Regions from separate parts of the Psychrobacter sp. S1-30-MNA-CIBAN-0213 genome, predicted to be linked through region 2. Evidence: predicted binding sites of a transcription regulator. Region 2 holds the regulator's gene; the other holds the start of a gene.
What was found. The regulator PhoB, encoded in region 2, activates phosphate uptake and scavenging genes when phosphate is short. The targets are predictions, from matches to a motif close to TGTCATNAANCTGTCATAA.
Positions count from the first base shown of each region.

Region 1 (9,985 bases), on a different contig from region 2:
TCGTCCAAATCGATAGCAACTGAGTTGATGCAATAGCGCATGCCTGTCGTTTCACTTGGCCCATCTGGGAATACGTGACCTAAATGTGCACCGCAGTTGCTACATGTGACTTCTGTACGAGTCATGCCCAATGAATTATCAACATGCTCTTCAATAGCACTGTTATCGATCCCTTGATCGAAACTTGGCCAACCGCAGCTAGCATCAAACTTGCTCGCAGAGTCAAACAAATTAGCACCGCAGCCTTTACAACGATAGATACCTTTATCCTCAGTATCATTGTAAACGCCAGTAAATGGACGTTCTGTACCCTTCTCGCGCATTACGTGATATTCATCGGCGCTCAGGCGTTCTTTCCAGTCAGCTTCAGTTAACTGGCTGATCTCTTCTTTGCTAAGTTGATTGTCTTGCATGGTCTATCCTTAATTTGAGTATTTATTATCTAGTCTGCCAATTATTATCTAGCCTGTTAATAAAGTACTATTGCGAACACTTTAAGAGACTAATCTAACGTTCTTTATCTGTTGGTTATAAGCCAGTTATTCAAGGCAAGTATCTAAAACCCGCTGCCCGTATTTGTTAATGAATGTATGTAGTACTCAGCATAGTAGATAAATAAGATATAGCAATTCACCATGATTACACAATAAATCCTTCTCTACATTTACCAAATCTACACGTAAAAATGCGAGCTGTGAGGTAAACACTAATAAGCTAGTTAAAACTTTAATAACATCATGATTATAAAGAATATAACAACACTATGTGACGATTAGAACCTGTGTCATTTCCAGTTTATTTAATGCAGATTACTAATTTCTATGTTAGCTATGATGATATTTATAATCTTATTGAAACTACCATTACATTCTCACTTAACTTAATGCAAGAATAACTTGCATTATCAATTGTTAAAAAACTTGCATCCATGTAAATAATGCAATAATATCTTGCAATAGACACAGTGAAAATATAATTCCATACCAATTAAAATCTTAATTTATTAAAAACACCTAATTAGAGTCATTAAAACAGCTCTAACAAAATAGAAGGCTGGGACGATTATGAGTGATACTAAGGACAAGCTGACACAAGCCGAACGTTTAGTACAGTTGCGTCGAGATAAGGGTCTTACTGCTGAGCAATTGGCTCAAGCGATGACTGAAGCTGGTGCAAAAGTTAGTCGCGGCGCGATCTCCAATTGGGAGCGTGGCACTAACGGTATCGTCTCATCCAAACTGCCAACTCTCGCACGTATCTTGGGATGTAGCGAAGGTTACTTACTTCGTGGCGACCTAAAGAATGACGACAAGAATCAAGACGCTATTAACAACGATAGACCAGCTAGCCCATCAGATACTCAAGCCAGTCATCATTCATCTTATAATTCACAAGAAAAAACTGTCAGTAAGGAAGCTAGCAGCGCAATACAATCAACAGACCAGCAAGCAGACTCAAAAAATAAAATAACTACAGGTAGTAATACTATGACATCACTAAAAAAATCTACTAAATTACAAAACGTTTGCTACGACATCCGTGGGCCATTGCTACAAACAGCGACTAAGATGGAAGCAGAAGGTCAGCGTATTTTAAAGCTAAACATTGGTAACCCTGCTCCCTTCGGACTTAGCGCACCGCACGAAATCTTGCGCGACGTAGCAATGAACTTGCCTGAAGCCACTGGATATTCAGACTCGCAAGGTATTTTTTCGGCACGTAAAGCTGTACTGCAATATTATCAATCAAAAGGCCTGCTATCTGCCGTAGACGTGCGTGATGTCTATTTAGGTAATGGCGTTTCTGAGCTGATCGTCATGACTATGCAGGCGTTGATGAATGATGGTGATGAGGTTTTGATTCCGATGCCAGATTATCCATTATGGACAGCAGCAACCAATCTCGCTGGCGGTACAGCAGTGCATTATCGCTGTAATGAAGAAGACAACTGGCATCCTGATATTGAAGATATCAAATCAAAGATTACTAGCAAGACCAAAGGCATTGTCGTCATCAATCCTAATAACCCTACGGGTGCGCTTTATTCAGATGAAGTCCTCAAACAAATCATTGAAGTTGCCATTGAGCATGACTTGGTCATTATGGCAGATGAGATTTATGATCGCGTGCTTTATGACGACATGGTGCATACGCCAATGAGTACCTTGTCTGATGAGGTTCTTATTTTATCGTATAACGGACTATCTAAATCGCATCGGATTGCAGGCTTTCGCGCTGGCTGGATGATGGTTTCTGGTAAAAAACAACATGCCAGCGATTTTATTGAAGGCTTGGACATGCTTGCGTCCATGCGCCTATGCTCAAACGTCACAGGACAGTATGCAATTCAGACCGCGATGGGTGGCTATCAAAGTATGAAAGAATTAACTTCAGAAAAAGGACGTTTACATAAGCAACGCGAAATGGCTGTTTCACGTCTTAATGCTATCAAAGGCATTTCTTGCACCATGCCTCAAGGCGCATTTTACTGCTTTCCAAAGATGGATCCTGCCGTTTATCCTATAGAGGATGACATGCAGTTTATGATGGAGCTGCTACTAGAGGAAAAAGTATTAATGGTGCAAGGTACTGGCTTTAACTGGGATGCACCTGATCATTTCCGCGTGGTGTTCTTGCCCAACCTGCATGATTTAGAAGACGCTATGGATCGCTTAGATCGCTTCTTTGCCAAAAAACGCCAGCAATTCGGTACTGCTTAAATCTAGGGTATGTCATCATCTAGATCGTGAGGCTTAAAATGACTAATTGATGTCACGCTCTAAATACTCAGCTTTAACTTGAATACAAAAAAACGCTTATCTGCAAAATACGGATAAGCGTTTTTTATTGTGTTTACCTAACTCATAAAGTCTGATTTACCAACTTTACAACCTTAGCATTAAAAAATGTTGACCAATACGATATAACTGATTGCAGACATTGAAGCCGCTGCAGGAAGAGTAACGATCCAAGCCAGACCAATCGGCTTCATGAGTTTCCAGTTGGTATCTCTATTAACAATACCAATACCCAGTACCGCACCTACTAAGGTATGGGTGCTCGATACTGGCAGACCCATCGTCGATGCACCCATAACCACAGCAGCGGCAGCCAATTCAGCTGAGAAACCAGAAGCAGGATGCATTTTTGCCAAATTTGTACCCACTGTTTGGATAACTTCTTTACCAATGAACCAAAGACCAACAATAAGTGCCACACCAAAGGTCAGCATCACAGCAGGTGGTACCGCAGCTTCTGTAGAAATGCTATTAGTACGAATCACATCCATGATCGCTGCAAATGGACCGACAGCGTTAGCGATATCATTTGAACCATGACTAAATGCAAAGGCTGATGCGGTAAAGACCTGCATCCAGCTAAACATAATAAACGTCGCTTTGGTCAAGTCTTCTTTATGTTTACCACGGATACTCTTGGTATAGATAAAGGTCGCGAGCCACACCAACGCCGCTATCATCCCCATGATTAAAAAACCCTGCAGGGTCGTCAAGCCGTTATTGACGTTTTTCAAGCCTTTAAAGACGACTAGAGAAGTCATTACTGCGCCACCTGCAGCGGCAATAATAGGTACCCATTGTTTGAGTGCTTTTAGCGTGTCAAGGTTACTGCGCTCGTTTTCAATTTCATAAAGCCGTTTATAATAATCGGTTTCTAATTCTTCAACGATACAATCATCATCTTTGTAGATTTCTTGGTCACGTAACATCGCTGAAGTATAAGCGAGTTGCTCTGACTCTGTTAGAGCGTCTAAAAACTCTTTATGATTTTGCTTTAAGGTTTTTTTATTGCCTTTGAGTGTCGCAATGTGTGCCTCTGTTTTATCATTATATTCAATGATGTTTTTCTTAATCCGTCCATATAGGAGGTAGGACAGAACACCACCTAGTAGCGGCGACAATACCCAAGAGATAGCAATAGTTCCAACGGTTCCCCAATCTACCGTTGATAGCGCCATCTCAGTACCGCCCAGAGTGATGCCAAGGACAATGGAACTACCAACAACCCCACCGATAATGGAGTGCGTCGTTGAAACTGGTAAGCCTTTACGCGTAGCAAACAACAGCCAAAATGCAGCAGCAATCAAAGCTGAAAGCATGACATAGATGAACTGATTGGGCGTGACACTCAGACCATCTAAATCTACAATTCCGCTTCGAATAGTATCGGTCACTTCACCACCAGCCAGTACTGCCCCCGACACTTCAAATATCGCTGCCACACATAACGCTTGCGGGATAGTCAAGGTGCCAGAACCTACTGAGGTACCAAAAGAGTTGGCGACATCATTACCACCGATATTGAATGCCATGAAGACACCAAAAGCCGTCGCAACAATGAATAGCGTCGTCTGTTGACGCAGGGTGTAATCGAATCCCCACCATAAAAAATAGCTGGTCATCGCAATCAGTAAAATAGCAAAAAATAGATTGATTCTCATATTGCCAACTGGTTTGGTCGGCTCTGTAGAACTGCTGCTAATACCCATAAATTAATACGCCTTGCGTAAGCTGATTGAAAATACTTGCGATTGATAACATTGCAACGCATAACACTATCTATGTCAGAGGAGGATTAAAATCATGACATCATATGCGCGACATGGTTCTTTTGAATACTGTTTTGAAGCACTGCTTTAAGTACTTTTTTAGAAATTTATTGGCTTGTAGATTTTTATCGATTTTTTGTCATTATATTGACTTTTTCACGTTATAAACGTGCGATAGAAATTAGAGCGTCTAACATACTACTAAGCCGCAAGGTATAACGCTAAATCATTTGATTAAAGCATCTTGCGGCTTAAATATTCACTCATGATAGCTATGTTCATGATACTGTCAATTTTAACAACTTAATTATTGCTATTAAATAAGGCTAATAACCCATTTGTAATATAACTTTGCGCTGAAATTAGCAGATTGCTTATTCAGCCATTGCGAGCACGTGCCTATTATATTAAATAATTGAACATAATGCATAATGATACTATAAGATTTGTAACTGAAGATATCTGCATCAGCTGTCTTTATACTGCTTACTTTTTCTTAGGCTAAATAAGAGTATATAGAATCTTCAGTTATTGTTGGCCCTATTATCAATATTCACGGTGAATTGTCAAAGAAAACATATAAAGTATTAATATCAAGACGTTCTAAACCCAATCTCTTTTCAGTTGCTTTGTAATAATGCTATCGTACTTAATGTAATATCTATGAGCGGGATTTTAGTTGTGCAATAGCATGGTCTAGTACCTCTAAACGTGCACGACGCTTTTCGTTAGTTGCAATTACGCACCACGGTGTATCGATTGTATCAGTACGTGCCAGCATATCAGCCGCTGCTTGCACATAGTCTGGCCATTTATCACGGTTGCGCCAATCATCATCAGTTAGTTTAAATTGCTTATGCGGGGTCTCGCGGCGATCTTCAAAACGTTTTAACTGCTCTTTTTTATCGATAGCAAGCCAGTACTTTATAACAATCGTTCCTGCTGCTGTTAGATCTGCTTCAAAACGATTAATTTCATCATAGGCGCGCTGCCAAACTGCCTCGTCTGTTAACGCCTCGACACGCTCCACCAATACTCGTCCATACCAAGTACGATCAAAGATAGCGATACGGCTTATACGATCAGTCTGCTCATTTGGCAGACTCGTCCAAAATCGCCACAAATATGGGTGCTGCAACTCATATAACATCGGTGCGCCAATATTATAAACTTGGTACTCACGTGGATCGAGTGGTGCGACAAGCCGTTTAATAGCACCGCCCTTGCCAGCAGCATCCATTCCTTCAAAGGCAAATACCACATGACGACCCTTGCGTGCACGTAGTAACTCTGCAAGCTTGGCCTGCTTCTTCGCAAGTTGCTTATTATAATCTGACTTATCTACATCTGGAGCATCAATCTCTATAAGCTTCTCAGGTATCTTTACAGGTACAAAATTCCTAGATTCAGGGTTTTTAGATGCAAAGTTCTGATTGCTGTTATCGCTATCGTTATTAATGTTATTAGTGTTGTTTTCGCTAGCATTAGTGGCTTTATCAGCCATTCCATCGGTAATTTCGTCAGTAGCCTTGTCATCATCTGCAGGAACGCTACTCGCAAGCGCCATCTGCATAGCTTGCAATACTTCATGACAAAAGTCAGTCGCGGCCTGCGACTTATCACTACCATCAATAATGACCCAGTCATCTTGTTGCCTTAATAACGCCACTGCAACATGATTAAACTGCGCTAATATCTCGGTATCACTCCAATCAATTTGATATAAAAACTGTGGATCGGCCTCTTTATCCTTTAAACGTGCCTGCAAGGTATCCACATCAATATGAAACCAGCACTTCAGTATCTTGGTTTGGTTCGCCGCTAGATCACGCTCAAATATCTGCAACTTAATCAGCTGCTGCTGCAAATAATCTTGCCATTTAGCAATAGGTAGCATTTGATGTTTATCTGAATCATTGTAGTTAATAGCTTTATGCTTAGAGCACTTATCTTTGGAATGTTTACCTTTATTACGCGTTGATTTTTTAATATCCTCATCCTGAATGGCTACGGTTGCCATATGCATCACGTTATATAGCAGGTCAGCATACCAGTTGCCAAAATAAACCATGACATCACCATGACGCGGCATGGCCTTTGTATGAGCTTGCCAAATAGGTTGGTATTTGAGAGGCGGGTGACCAATCGTTGCTTCTACTTTTAATAATCGCGGATCGACCCACTGGCGCAATTGCTTGACAGCAGTGCCCTTGCCTGCCTGCTCCATCCCATTGACCAGCACCAGAAGCCCGGTTGGTTTATTGACGGTTGGCGGCGTTTGTTGTCGGGTCGCTCGCAAGGCGTATTGTGCAGTCACCAATGCCAACCTAAGCGCATCCTTATCCATCGAAAACTGACTCAGGGGATTGAGAGTCAAACGCTGATCTATCACTTGCTTGCTCATTTGATTGTTTACCGTTTTTAGCTTCTGATCTTTAGATTGCTCTTTATGCTGAACAGGATCTTGTTTATTATTAGACATATCTTAATTCCATTTTATTTTTATAAGCGCTTTTATTAATTATTACTGTTTAATAATAATAGCATCCGTTTGAGCAGGAAATAACAGTGCTATGTAACAGTTTGACATTTGTATTCTGTGTTAATTTCTTTTAAGGTAATATATTACGTTAGCGATGCTATTTACGACTATTTATAACTTTAAAATAAAAGCCATTTCCATTTAGAAAATACACATTTACCTATACAGGACGGATTGCTATGTCTGCTTTATCTGAATTACAACAGCATTTAACGCGCTACTGGGCATTACCTTATCACGATGATGAAGCATTACATGCTAAGCTTAATGACGTACAAGCATGGCAACGCGCGCGTATTCAACGCACCCATTCAGAGCTATTTGAGCAGCCAAACAACAAGCCGATGGCAAGCTATTTTCTCACCAAACTATATGGGGGTGAGGAGTTCAAGCTATTGGCCAAACAACTAGAGCGTATTCTTCCAAAAGCGAAAAAGCTTGAGCGACTTGCCAAAGAGTCCGTATTAGAGACTGGTACTATGGCGGTACAGGCAGCTATTTTGGCGATTGAGCTGGATATGCACTTGGCGCAATGGTTGCTAGAGCAAGATCTACCAGTCAATGAAGAGAATATGCTTAAAGCTTACCGCGCTGTTAATGAAGCAGATGAACGCCGTGTTCAGATTAACAATCTTAAAGAAGTCTGTTACCGTACCGACAAATATCTCAACTCATTTATGTTACGTAAGGCTTTTTCTTTTGCTAAAGGCACGGCATATAGTCGTGGCTATCAGCCATTATACGACTTTATCGATGCAGGTTTTACAGCGATGAAACCTCTCAAAAGTGTGGCTAGTTTTATTGAACCATTCTGCGAGCGCGAACTGAAAATTATCGATCAAGTTCACAATACTGATAGTGACGGCAACGTTGACGTATTTGCTGTATCATAGGCTAAAATAGGCACTGAATTGGGCATTTTGCGCGCACAATATTGGTCAATAACTATTGATCATTTAAGTGCTAGCAAAATGCTTTTACATTTGGAAAGATAATAATTATTATTAAATAATTGTCACTACCAAATAGACATAAAAATAAGCCACAGGATAATTCTATGACCGACACCTTAAAAAAGACCAATCACAAGTTCACTACAAACGGCCATATCCAAGATAAATTAGTCAAAGATAGTATTGCTCATACTAAAAACATTAGCTCGAAGGCTCAAGCTCGTCAGAACCCTACTCACAATACATCGATTAATAATTCAGTATCAAATAGTACAGTCACAGCAAATACCAATAATAGCGACTTCACGCAAGTACAAGATTTACCGACAGGAACGCCGCAAGGTCAGCAAACTACTATGCCAAACAATAATGAAATGAGTAAAACTTCAGCGCAGTCCTCAAATACACAAGCGGCAAAGCAAGCTGCCTTTAACCAACGTGATGATATTAATAACCCACATACACCTGATACCGATGGTGCAGAAGAGACTCACTTCGGTTATAAAACTGTTAATAAAGCTGAAAAACAAGCGCGCGTGGCTGACGTGTTCACTTCGGTTGCCAAAAAATACGACATCATGAACGATTTGATGTCTTTTGGTATTCATCGTCTTTGGAAGCGCTTTGCCATTAGCTTGTCTGGCGTACGTGCTGGTCAGCATGTACTCGATATTGCTGGTGGTACTGGTGATTTGGCCAAAGTCTTTAGCCGCGAAGTCGGTCGTAATGGTCATGTGGTCTTATCAGATATCAACGCAGCCATGCTTGAAGTTGGTCGTGAGCGCTTGATTAACGCTGGTTGCAACAACGTTGACTTCGTCCTTGCCAATGCCGAAACGCTTGCTCCATTCGAAGATGAGAGCTTTGATTTATTGACGATCAGCTTCGGTCTACGCAATGTCACCGATAAAGATGCGGCATTACGTTCAATGTACCGTGTACTAAAGCCAGGCGGTCGTTTATTAATTTTAGAGTTCTCAAAGCCTATCTTTGAGCCGTTATCTAAAGCTTATGATTTGTACTCTTTTACTGCCTTACCACTTATGGGCAAACTTGTGGCCAACGATGCTGAAAGCTATCAGTACTTAGCAGAGTCGATTCGCATGCATCCTGATCAGCAAACCTTAAAGCAGATGATGGAACAAGCTGGCTTTGAAAATTGTGATTACCATAATTTAACGGCCGGTATTGTTGCTGTGCATAGAGGTTTTAAGGCATAGCAAATGCTGTTCAATAGAACTCAACACTAAAACCAGTGCTGACAATGCTGCAACATGACTATAATCATTTTGAATATGTGAGAGTATTATGCTAACGGTATTACTTTTGGCAAGTGCCGAAAAGCTCATTAATATGGCTATTGCTAGCGATGAGATTACTCAAGCTGGTCTTGTACCGCTTGCTGGTAAAGTGCTGCGGTTAAATATGGTGATGCCTAAGATACAATTAGATATTCTATTCAACCATGAGCATCTGCGTTTTGAACCTATTACTGCTAATAGTGTGTTTGAACCACGTGGACAAAGCGTTGGCAGAAATTCTGACGAGCGTCAGCAAGCAGATATACATATGGGGCGTATTGGTCATAGTAGCCCAGACTGCACTATCAACGTTGAAAATCCTGCACAACTACTCAACTTGATGCGCGGCGCTGAAGGCAATCTGCCCATTGATGGCGACTACAAGGTTTTGATGCAGCTCAAACAACTGGTTGCTGGATTTGATCCTGATATCGCCGGTCAGCTCGAGCCTTTCATTGGCAAACCAATGGCCAGCCAGTTACAGCTACTTATATCTCATCTTAAAGGCAGCTTTCGCCATACTGCCAAGCGTGCCTTTGATGATGTAAGTGATTGGGCAAATGATGTGGCGGGCAATAGCGCCCCTGACCCTGCTGAAAAAGCAGAAGCAGATAGTCTTAAG
Region 1 is NZ_JBEOPE010000002.1:333,008-342,992, forward strand. It holds gene msrB (peptide-methionine (R)-S-oxide reductase MsrB) at 1-413, opposite strand, end outside; gene AAEY87_RS03195 (aminotransferase class I/II-fold pyridoxal phosphate-dependent enzyme) at 1,065-2,720, shown strand; gene AAEY87_RS03200 (inorganic phosphate transporter) at 2,900-4,507, opposite strand; gene AAEY87_RS03205 (ATPase) at 5,229-6,971, opposite strand; gene AAEY87_RS03210 (FFLEELY motif protein) at 7,289-8,002, shown strand; gene ubiE (bifunctional demethylmenaquinone methyltransferase/2-methoxy-6-polyprenyl-1,4-benzoquinol methylase UbiE) at 8,167-9,282, shown strand; gene AAEY87_RS03220 (ubiquinone biosynthesis accessory factor UbiJ) at 9,371-9,985, shown strand, end outside.
Region 1: the regulator PhoB is predicted to act here: its motif matches at 4,705-4,723, upstream of AAEY87_RS03200 (inorganic phosphate transporter).

Region 2 (9,985 bases):
TTTAGGTGGGAAAGTAGTCGTCATCGTAGGTCCTGGCGGCGCAGGACATTATTATGCGCATTTAGAAGATTATGCCGATATCTCGCCTAATGAATGGGTTGATGCTGGCGATATCATTGGCTATGTCGGCGACAGTGGCAATGCAAAAGGCACACCGCCACATGTGCATTACGGTATTTATATCAATGGTAGCGCAGTTAACCCCTACCCATTTTTGCAAAAAGATTAGCGCGCATAGGTGTGTAAAACTGGCCAATACTAACGGCTGCTTACACATGGTAGAGATCGACTGTAGTATCAGTCCGTAGGCGCTGACCGAACATGGGCAGCTGGGAATACTGCACTAAAAGTCGAGCCTTTGCCTTCCATCGACTCAATTTGCAAGTTGGCATCATATTGATACAAGACGTGTTTCACAATCGCTAGTCCCAACCCGGTCCCGCCTGTGGCACGACTGCGACCACTATCAATGCGATAGAAGCGCTCCGTCAAGCGCGTAATATGCTGCGGCGCTATACCAATGCCATTATCTTCGACGGCGAAGCGGCAGCCGTCTGAGGTTCTAGTCCAGCTAATGGCTATATTGCCACCTTTTGGCGTGTACTTAATGGCGTTAATCACCAAGTTAGATAAGGCACTATTTAAGTACATCTCTGACCCATACAATCCATCATAGGTGTCTATCTGCAGGTGAATGCTATGATTATATTCTTGGTTATAGGCCTGCGCGTCATCATAGATATGAGTCAGTAGCTTGGTCATATCGATATAATTCAGCTCATGGGTTTCTTCGATTTCGATTCGAGAGAGCAGCAATAAGTCATTAACAATTCTATTCATCCGTGCAGTCTGCTGGGTCATCAGCTCAAAACCGCGCCGCCACTGCGATGGCATGTCGGGCTGATCTGAAAAGTTTTCGAGATAGCCCATGAGCACTGTTAGTGGTGTTCTGAGCTCATGCGAGACATTTGCCACAAAATCGCGGCGCATCTCCTCTAAATGATGCAAGCGAGTCACATCATAAATAATCAATAACTTCTCGTCACCAAAAGGCGTGAGCTCACATTTCAAATAACGCTTAGGGTCTCGCCATGACGCCATATGAACCCCATCGTTAGGTGTCGTCATCGTCTGATAGTACTGACGAAATTCAGGTACGGTAATGAAGTCAAAAATGCTCTTGCCCTGATCGGCTGCTTGCAGTAATAGCAAATCCTCTGCGGCCTGATTCCACCACTCCAGACTATCATCATCATTCAGCAAAATTACTGCATCTTGTAGTGCCCGTAGTGAGCTTCTGATTTTCTTAAGTTGACCCAGCACTTCTTGCTGAGCAACTTGCTCTTGCTTTCCCTTTTCTTGCTTACTTTGTTGCTCGTTTTCCGTAGGCGTTATCATATAATTCATTATCCTTACGACTATCTACTGCGTTATGATTCACGTGCCGTTTTTTAAAATGGTTATACTTTTTCAATGAGACTAGAGAACCGATAACCCGTACCACGAACGGTTTGAATTAAAGTATCGCAGTCGTGGGGCTTCAATAATTTACGTAAACGCCTGATGTGTACATCAATGGTCCGATCTTCAATATAGACATTACCGCCCCAAACCTGATCTAGCAATTGTGTCCGCGTATAAGCACGCTCTGGATGGCTCATAAAAAACGCCAACAGCCTATATTCTGTTGGACCGATATCAACGATCTTATCATTAGCTGTAACGCGTTGGCCTTTGGGGTCTAGGCTCAGTTTACCTATTTCGATAGGCTTATCAGCACTCAGCGCACTACTACGACGCAATACCGCTTTAATTCTTGAGATTAATTCACGTGTTGAAAAGGGCTTGGTCATATAGTCATCAGCACCAGCATCAAGGCCATGAACCTTACTATCCTCTTCACTTTTGGCCGTCAACATAATGACCGGTATCTCAGCGAGCAATTCATCACTTTTGAGCATGCGACAAAAATCAATGCCGCTTTTATCTCCGGGTAACATCCAGTCTAATAAGATCAGCGCAGGACGATGATCCACCACTTGTTGATGCGCTTCTGAGACATCAGCTGCCTGCAAACTATCAAATCCGGCCATCTCCAATGTCATCACAACCATCTCACGAATCGCTGGTTCATCTTCGACAATCAAAATCTGCTCATTATACATACGACAACCTTATTATTAAGCATTGGTAAAAGCTATATGGTACGGAAAATTCAGGGTGCAAAAAAGGCGATAAACATTCACTAATGTCTGCTTATTAAACGGATTAATTATGACAGTTTGATGACATTCGCGTTTTAAACTTCTAGGGCGTGTCCTCATTTTAAAAATGGTAATAAAAATGAGTACACGCTTTAATACCTTATACTATTTCTAATAAAAAGTTTAGCGGCCCATCATTGATACTTTCGACCTGCATATCAGCAGCAAACTCACCAGTTGCAACATCAGGGTGTTGGGTCTTAGCATAAGCGACTAATTGCTCAAACAGTACTTGTGCTGCATCAGGCGCCATCGCGCCGCCAAAATCAGGGCGACGGCCTTTGTCTGTCTTCGCCATCAAAGTAAACTGCGGTACCAACAACAACCCGCCGCCTACCTGCTGCACGTTTAAATCTAGCTTGCCATACTTAGCTGGATCATCATGATTATCAAAAATACGATAAGTGAGGATTTTATCGATCATCCGCTTTGCATTCTGCAAGTTATCGTCATGCCCTAAGCCAATATATGCCAGTATTCCGTGCTCAATTGAGCCTATACAACATTCATCAACTGTAACACTAGCACGATTTACCCGCTGAATAAGTGCTTTCATAGATTACCTCCTTAAACAATTATGGTCATACGATTGAGTGCTGACCATGATAAAATACAAACACTTCTTATTATTTTCCAGCTCTATCTTCTCATCTTAATTATTATTCTGGTAACCCGTTATGACTTTATTTACCACTATCCAGCAGTTTGTACCGCAGCAAAAGATCAGCAAAGTGGCCGGACGTTTAGCCGCCAGTCGTCATCCTATAGTTAAACGCGCCTTTATTCGTAGCTTTGCCAAAGCTTATAACGTAAAGCTGGATGAATATGAACGACAGAGCCTCAACGCTTACGAAAGCTTTAATGATTTTTTTACTCGTGAACTCAAAGATGATGCTCGTGCTGTTGATACTACCATTCATGGCATCGCAAGCCCTGCTGATGGCATAATTTCCCAGCTCGGTCAGATAGAAGACCACAAAATGCTACAGGCTAAGGGTCGATACTACGACATCGGACAGCTACTTGCCGATAGTGAAGATGGCAGCTATTTCGCTGATGGTAGCTTTGCTACTGTCTATCTAGCTCCTAGCAACTATCACCGCGTACACATGCCATTTGCGGGAACTTTGACTAAAACTCGCTATGTGCCTGGCACACTGTTTTCAGTCAATACTACCACTGCCGCCAATATTCCTGACTTGTTTGCACGTAATGAGCGCTTGGTTTGTATGTTCGATACGGCATACGGTAAAGCGGCAGTCGTAATGGTTGGAGCCATGATTGTCGCCGGTATTGAAACCGTTGCAACAGGCAAAATTACGCGTACTGATGATATTCAAGAAGCTGATCATGACATGAAACTTGAAAAAGGCGATGAACTTGGCCGTTTTTATTTAGGTTCAACCGCTATTGTCATATTGCCTAAAGCTGCAAAAGCTGACTGGCAAGATAACATGGTGGCTAATAGTTTGGTACAAATGGGTCAGTTGTTAGGTATGGCCAATACTGACGAATAAAATACCACTAAAAAACCCAGTTAGTAGCAAGTATTTATTGCTATTGACTGGGTTTTATTTTGCTTATAGATTTACTGTGCTTTCCGAGAACGTCATACTAAAGTTATCGTCTACGTTAATAACGAAAGTGCTTAGTAATAGGATAAGCAAAGAGTATGTTCTCTTCTTGAGTACCGCTTCCGATGTTATGAATAATTAGCGGCGTACCATCGGCGGCCTTCTTATCTGAGACGATCCCAATATGTGGTAAATTACCGTCTGGTAGTCGCCAAGTCACAATATCTCCTGCCAAAAAGCTGTCTTTATCAGTGATAGATAGTGATTTACCATGACGCTCAAAAAACACTTCAAGGTTGGGCACACGGCGATGATCGATGTTTTTATCTGGTGATTTTAGGCCCCAAGTCTTTGGATATTCCGACCAATTTGACTTCATGTCGTGATTAACTAGCTGCTGTAAATCTATATTTTGTAAACGATACGCGCGCACAATTACATCGGTACTTATGCCCGTATCCATTGGCACATCGCCGCGTGGAAAGTCCATTTGACGATAGGCAGGATCATAGCTAACTGTCACTCCGATCTGTTTTTTTGCATCCAGCGCCAGCTTATTTCCACTACTAATAGGGCTGGCAGCCATCACCGGCTGTATCATCATCACTGAGAATACAACTGCTAAGAGAGGTTTTAAACCGTACTGCGTTAGCCTATTCATCCTTTGTGCCTTGTATTATTTATTTTGTGTTGAATAACATCTGATTAGGCAATTCATTATATAGCTCATTTAATAATAGTTATCTTTAATAATAATTAGCTACTTAATCAGATTACTAATGGTCTTAAAGGCCGGATCTTTACTAGTGCGACATAGCTCAAACAAGACAGTCTCAACAGTAGTAATGACCCCACCTGCGCGGCGAATACGCCGTATGGCTTGTTTTTTATCGTACGGAAAGCGCGACCCTACAGCATCGCCGACAATTACTGGTTGCATACCATTATCTAGTAAATCTAACGCCGTCTGCATGACACACACATGCGTCTCAACGCCAAATAGTAGAACGATACTACGATTTTGCTGTGCTAAATAATGCCATGAATCATCGTTGTCGCAAGCACTAAACGTAACTTTTTCAAAACTTTTAGCATTATCACCTTCTAAAAGCTCAAAAATCTCAGGCAACGTATCACCAAGCCCTTTTTTATATTGCTCGTTGAGCATAATAGGAATACCAAGAGCCTGTAGACCTTTAATTAGTGTCGATATTTTTTTGACGATGTTCTCGTAATCGTAGATATGTGGCGTTAGACGCTCTTGTACATCAATAAGCATTGCTTGCGTGTTTTCGCGGGCAATGCGGTAGGTACGATCGGTAATCATAGTGGCCATGTTAGGTACACTCCTTGTACGCTTGCAGCAGGTCGCTGCAGACTAAATTGTTAGTTTATAATTATTAGATATACTCTTATTTAGTCATATTTCGTTCAATGCGTCAATGACCATCCTCTTTATTAACAACTTACGAACGTTGTGTCATAGAGGCTTCATTATTATTTACCAATAAAAAAGCCTCCAATCATCTGACTGGAGGCTCCTTCTAAAATGCTGAAATCTTGCAAAGCTACTACAAGTTTAGAAAATTAAACACGCTCAATGATAGTAGCAATACCTTGACCAAGACCGATACACATCGTCGCTAGACCAATTTCTGTATCAGACTGCTCCATAGCGTTTAGTAAGGTAACCGTGATACGAGCACCCGAACAGCCTAGTGGATGACCTAGTGCAATTGCGCCACCGTTGATATTGACGATGTCTTGCTTGTCCGTCAAGTTCAAGGCTTTAAGGACTGACAAGCCTTGCGCTGCGAATGCTTCGTTTAGCTCGATGGTTTGCATATCATCGATGCTCATGCCAGCACGCTTAAGTGCTTTGTTCGTGGCAGGTACAGGACCGTAACCCATGATAGCCGCATCACAACCAGCGACTGCCATGCTACGAATACGAGCACGAGGCTTCAGACCTAAATCTTTGGCTTTTTGTGCGCTCATTACTAGCATTGCTGATGCACCATCAGATAATGCAGATGAGGTAGCAGCAGTCACTGTACCGCCTTTAGGATCAAAAGCTGGACGTAGCTTTTGCATTTGCTCCATCGTCGCATCTGGGCGAATTACTTCATCAACGGTACATAGTTGCAGACGACCAGTCGCATCATGACCTTCGATACCGATGATTTCATTGTCAAAACGACCTTCAGTGGTCGCAGCCCATGCACGGCGATGAGACTCAAGACCAAAGGCATCTTGCTCTTCACGGGTGATATTGTTCATACGACCAAGCATCTCGGCAGTCAAGCCCATCATGTTTGAGGCTTTTGCATAATGCTTTGACGCTTCAGGGTTTAGATCAACACCATGCATCATGCCGACATGGCCCATATGTTCAACACCACCGATGATGAAAACCTCACCTTGGTTGGTCATGATTTGAGCTGCAGCAGTGTGTAGCGCCTGCATAGAAGAACCACATAGACGGTTGACTGTTTGGCCGCCCGCTGTTTTTGGAATACCAGCCAGCAGACCGATGTTACGACCGATATTCAAACCTTGCTCTAGGGTTTGGTTGACACAGCCCCAAATGATGTCTTCAACGTCACGTGGGTCAAAGTCGTTACGCTCAACCAATGCACGTACTAGCTCAGCAGATATGCTATCAGCGCGGACGTGACGGAACATTCCGTTTTTAGTTTTACCCATCGCTGAGCGTACACCATCTACGATGACCACGTCTTTTGGACTTAAAGTTGTCATACTATCTTCCTTTTCAATTTTTATTGTCAGTGTTGTCGATCCAATCTGGCTCTATACTCGTCAATCTCGCTACCAGTACGATGTGTATCTTGGTATGCAATCTGACTGTATTAAACTTTCATTGAACCGACTAAAACGGTACGTTTGCGGTCAAAGCTATCGATATAGCCATTGCTATCCGCTTCGCCAGCAAACGTACTGCACTTCATCCTAGTAATGACTGCCTATTACGCTGTTGCGTAAAAAGTTTCGCCTGCTTCTGCCATGTCGCGAATCTTTTGCGGGGCTTCATAGGCTTTGCCAAGGTATGCGTACTTTTCACACAGTGCCAAGTAGTTATCTAGACCCATTTGGTCGATATAACGGCAAGGACCACCGCGGAATGGCGGGAAACCAACGCCCATAATCATCGCCATATCCGCTTCAGATGGCGTGCTAACGATGTTATCTTCTAGGCAGCGTACGGTCTCATTACAGAAAGCCAGCATGGTGCGGTCGATTATCGCTTGATCCTCAAACGTTTGCTTGTCGTTATCAGTCGTCGCTTTTAATAGCTCATAAGTCGCTTCGTCAGCCACTTTCTTTGGCTTACCACGCTTGTCCGTTTCATACTTATAGAAACCAACGCCGTTTTTCTGACCTAAACGCTCGTTCTCATATAAATGCTGAATCGCACCTTTATAATCAGGCTTCATGCGGTCAGGATACCCATCTGCCATGACTTCTGCACCATGGACACCAGTATCTAAACCGACGACGTCGATTAGGTAAGCAGGACCCATCGGCCAGCCAAATTTTTCCATAACTTTATCGACATGAACGAAGTCAGCGCCTTGCTTAAGTAATAAGTCAAATGCGCCAAAGTATGGGAACAATACACGGTTCACTAAGAAACCTGGGCAATCATTCACCACAACTGGCACTTTACCCATCTTAGAGGCTAAAGCAACAGTAGTAGAAATAGCTTCTTCTGAAGACTTTTCACCACGAATGACCTCGACCAATGGCATACGACTCACAGGGTTAAAGAAGTGCATACCGACGAAGTTTTCTGGACGCTCAAGTGCTTCCGCTAGGAAAGTAATAGAAATAGTCGAGGTGTTTGACGCTAGGATACAATCGTCTTTTACTAGGCCTTCTACTTCTTTTAGTACCGCACGCTTAACGTTTGGATTTTCTACTACCGCTTCGATAACGATGTCAGTTTCAGCAAAGTCACCATAGTTAAGCGTTGGACGGATACGGCTCAAGGTTTCACCCATTTTGGTTGGGGTCATTTTACCGCGATCAACCATCTTGCCTAGTAGCTTGCTGGCTTCGCCCATACCAAGATCTAATTGCTCAGACTTGATATCTTTCATAATAATTGGCAAGCCCTTGCTCGCTGCCTGATAAGCGATACCGCCGCCCATGATACCAGCGCCCAATACAGCCGCTTCATTGATGTCATGTGCTTGCTTGCTGTGCTGCTTCGCTAATTTTTTAACCAATTGATCATTTAAGAATAGACCAACTAAGCTTTCTGCTTGTGGCGTTTTCGCCGCTTTAGCAAAGTAAGTCGCTTCGACTTCGATTGCTTTATCACGTGGCAGATTTACATGCTTTTCAATCGCTTCAATAGCAAGCGCAGGCGCCGGATATTGCTTAGGATTGGCTTTGGCAAAGATCATACCTTTTGCACTGTTAAACGCCATCGCTTGCTCAAGCTGATTTAATTTAACAGGCACCAGTTTCTCTTCACGCTTCGCTTTCCAATCAAGCTCACCTGAGATACATTTTTTGACTAGGTCAATCGCCGCATCTTGTAAGTCATCAGCAGGTACGGTCGCATCAACTAGGCCTAATTTTAGTGCATCAAGCGCTTTTTTAGGTGCACCAGTTGCAATCAATTCAAGAGCATTATCGATACCAATCACACGTGTACTACGAACCGTACCACCAAAACCTGGGAAGATACCCAGTTGAGTTTCTGGTAAACCGATAATCGCTTTGTCACTCATGACGCGATATTCGCAAACTAAGGTCATCTCACAACCACCGCCAAGCGCCGCGCCATTGATAGCAGCTACTTTCGGGAACGGTAAGTCTTCAAAGCGATTAAAAGTATCGTTAATACCAACGACCCACTCTTTAATCTCACTTTCTGGCTTCTTAAATGAGCCGACGAATTCAGTGATGTCAGCACCAGCGATAAAGACGCCTTTGCTTGAAGTGACGATTAAACCTTTGACGTCATCAGACTTTTCAAGTGCACTGACCGCTTCAGTAAACTGCTTATTGGTCTCAGCATCAAACTTATTCACGCTCTCATTTTCGGCGTTGTACTGCATATTGGCGATGCCATCCTCTAGCATTGTCACCGTGATGCGATTTCCTTGATATACCATTTCAAACTCCTTGCTATGTAATAAAAACTATTTGATAAAAATCAAATCATAAAAGCTACGTTTTAGAATTAAAATGAATAGCTCGTTGCTGTTAATAAAACGAGTAAAAATACTGTCAACTTGCAAGCTAATGCTTTGCTAAATTAAGCAGTGATGATGTCTTTATTATCCCGCGCTCATTGACATGGCGCATCGTTATTATCCTAATTTTTTGCTTCGATATAAGTCTAATGATAAATATATTCAATCAAACGTAAATTTAGACGCAGGTTTAATCCGTAGCAGGTTCAATCCATAATAGTAACTTAACTACGGGTCTTTTATACCATTAGACCATTTTGACGTCATTTAGTGTAGGGGATTATGCCCCCGACTGTCACAAGCTAATGCCAGACTCACAAGTCACTATTAAATTATTAACAGTTAAATCAATAGCAGACATTTTCCTTATGACAAGCCTGTTTTATATATCAGTCAGCTTATAGGTTATTCATACGGTTAACATCGTTAATCAACACCACAGTCAACACTTTATAAAAACACATTCAACCTACAAGTTAAATCACCAATACGTAACCAAAATAAAACAGCGCTTAGCGTGTACGTACAAGCCGTATCAGCTATCATGCTACACTAGCTCGTTATTCGTTTTTATTCACGTCTTTTTTATTTCTATTCACATGGTGGTTGGTTGAGTTATGTCTGTTTCTTCTGCGCCTCGTTTTGTTCCTTTTACCAATTTCGAGCAATTCCATAGCACGTTGCGCGCGCAATTAGCGCAAGATATCGAAGTACTGTTTGCCTATGCAAGCTTACCAAATCTACTCAATGATGCTTGTCGCTATGTAATGACGGGGCAAGGCAAATTGGTGCGGCCTTTATTGGTAGCCAGTAGCTTTGTTAGCATCGATGCGAGTATTAGTACAGATATTGATATAAGTGTCGATGTAGGCAATCCCTCATCTGACCCTACAAATCTGACAGACCACTTGATAAGTGC
Region 2 is NZ_JBEOPE010000014.1:42,759-52,743, reverse strand. It holds gene AAEY87_RS12025 (M23 family metallopeptidase) at 1-229, shown strand, start outside; gene phoR (phosphate regulon sensor histidine kinase PhoR) at 298-1,398, opposite strand; gene phoB (phosphate regulon transcriptional regulator PhoB) at 1,461-2,165, opposite strand; gene dtd (D-aminoacyl-tRNA deacylase) at 2,365-2,820, opposite strand; gene asd (archaetidylserine decarboxylase) at 2,942-3,781, shown strand; gene AAEY87_RS12000 (DUF1287 domain-containing protein) at 3,897-4,499, opposite strand; gene AAEY87_RS11995 (isochorismatase family protein) at 4,599-5,174, opposite strand; gene fadA (acetyl-CoA C-acyltransferase FadA) at 5,426-6,598, opposite strand; gene fadB (fatty acid oxidation complex subunit alpha FadB) at 6,826-8,985, opposite strand; gene AAEY87_RS11980 (polyprenyl synthetase family protein) at 9,684-9,985, shown strand, end outside.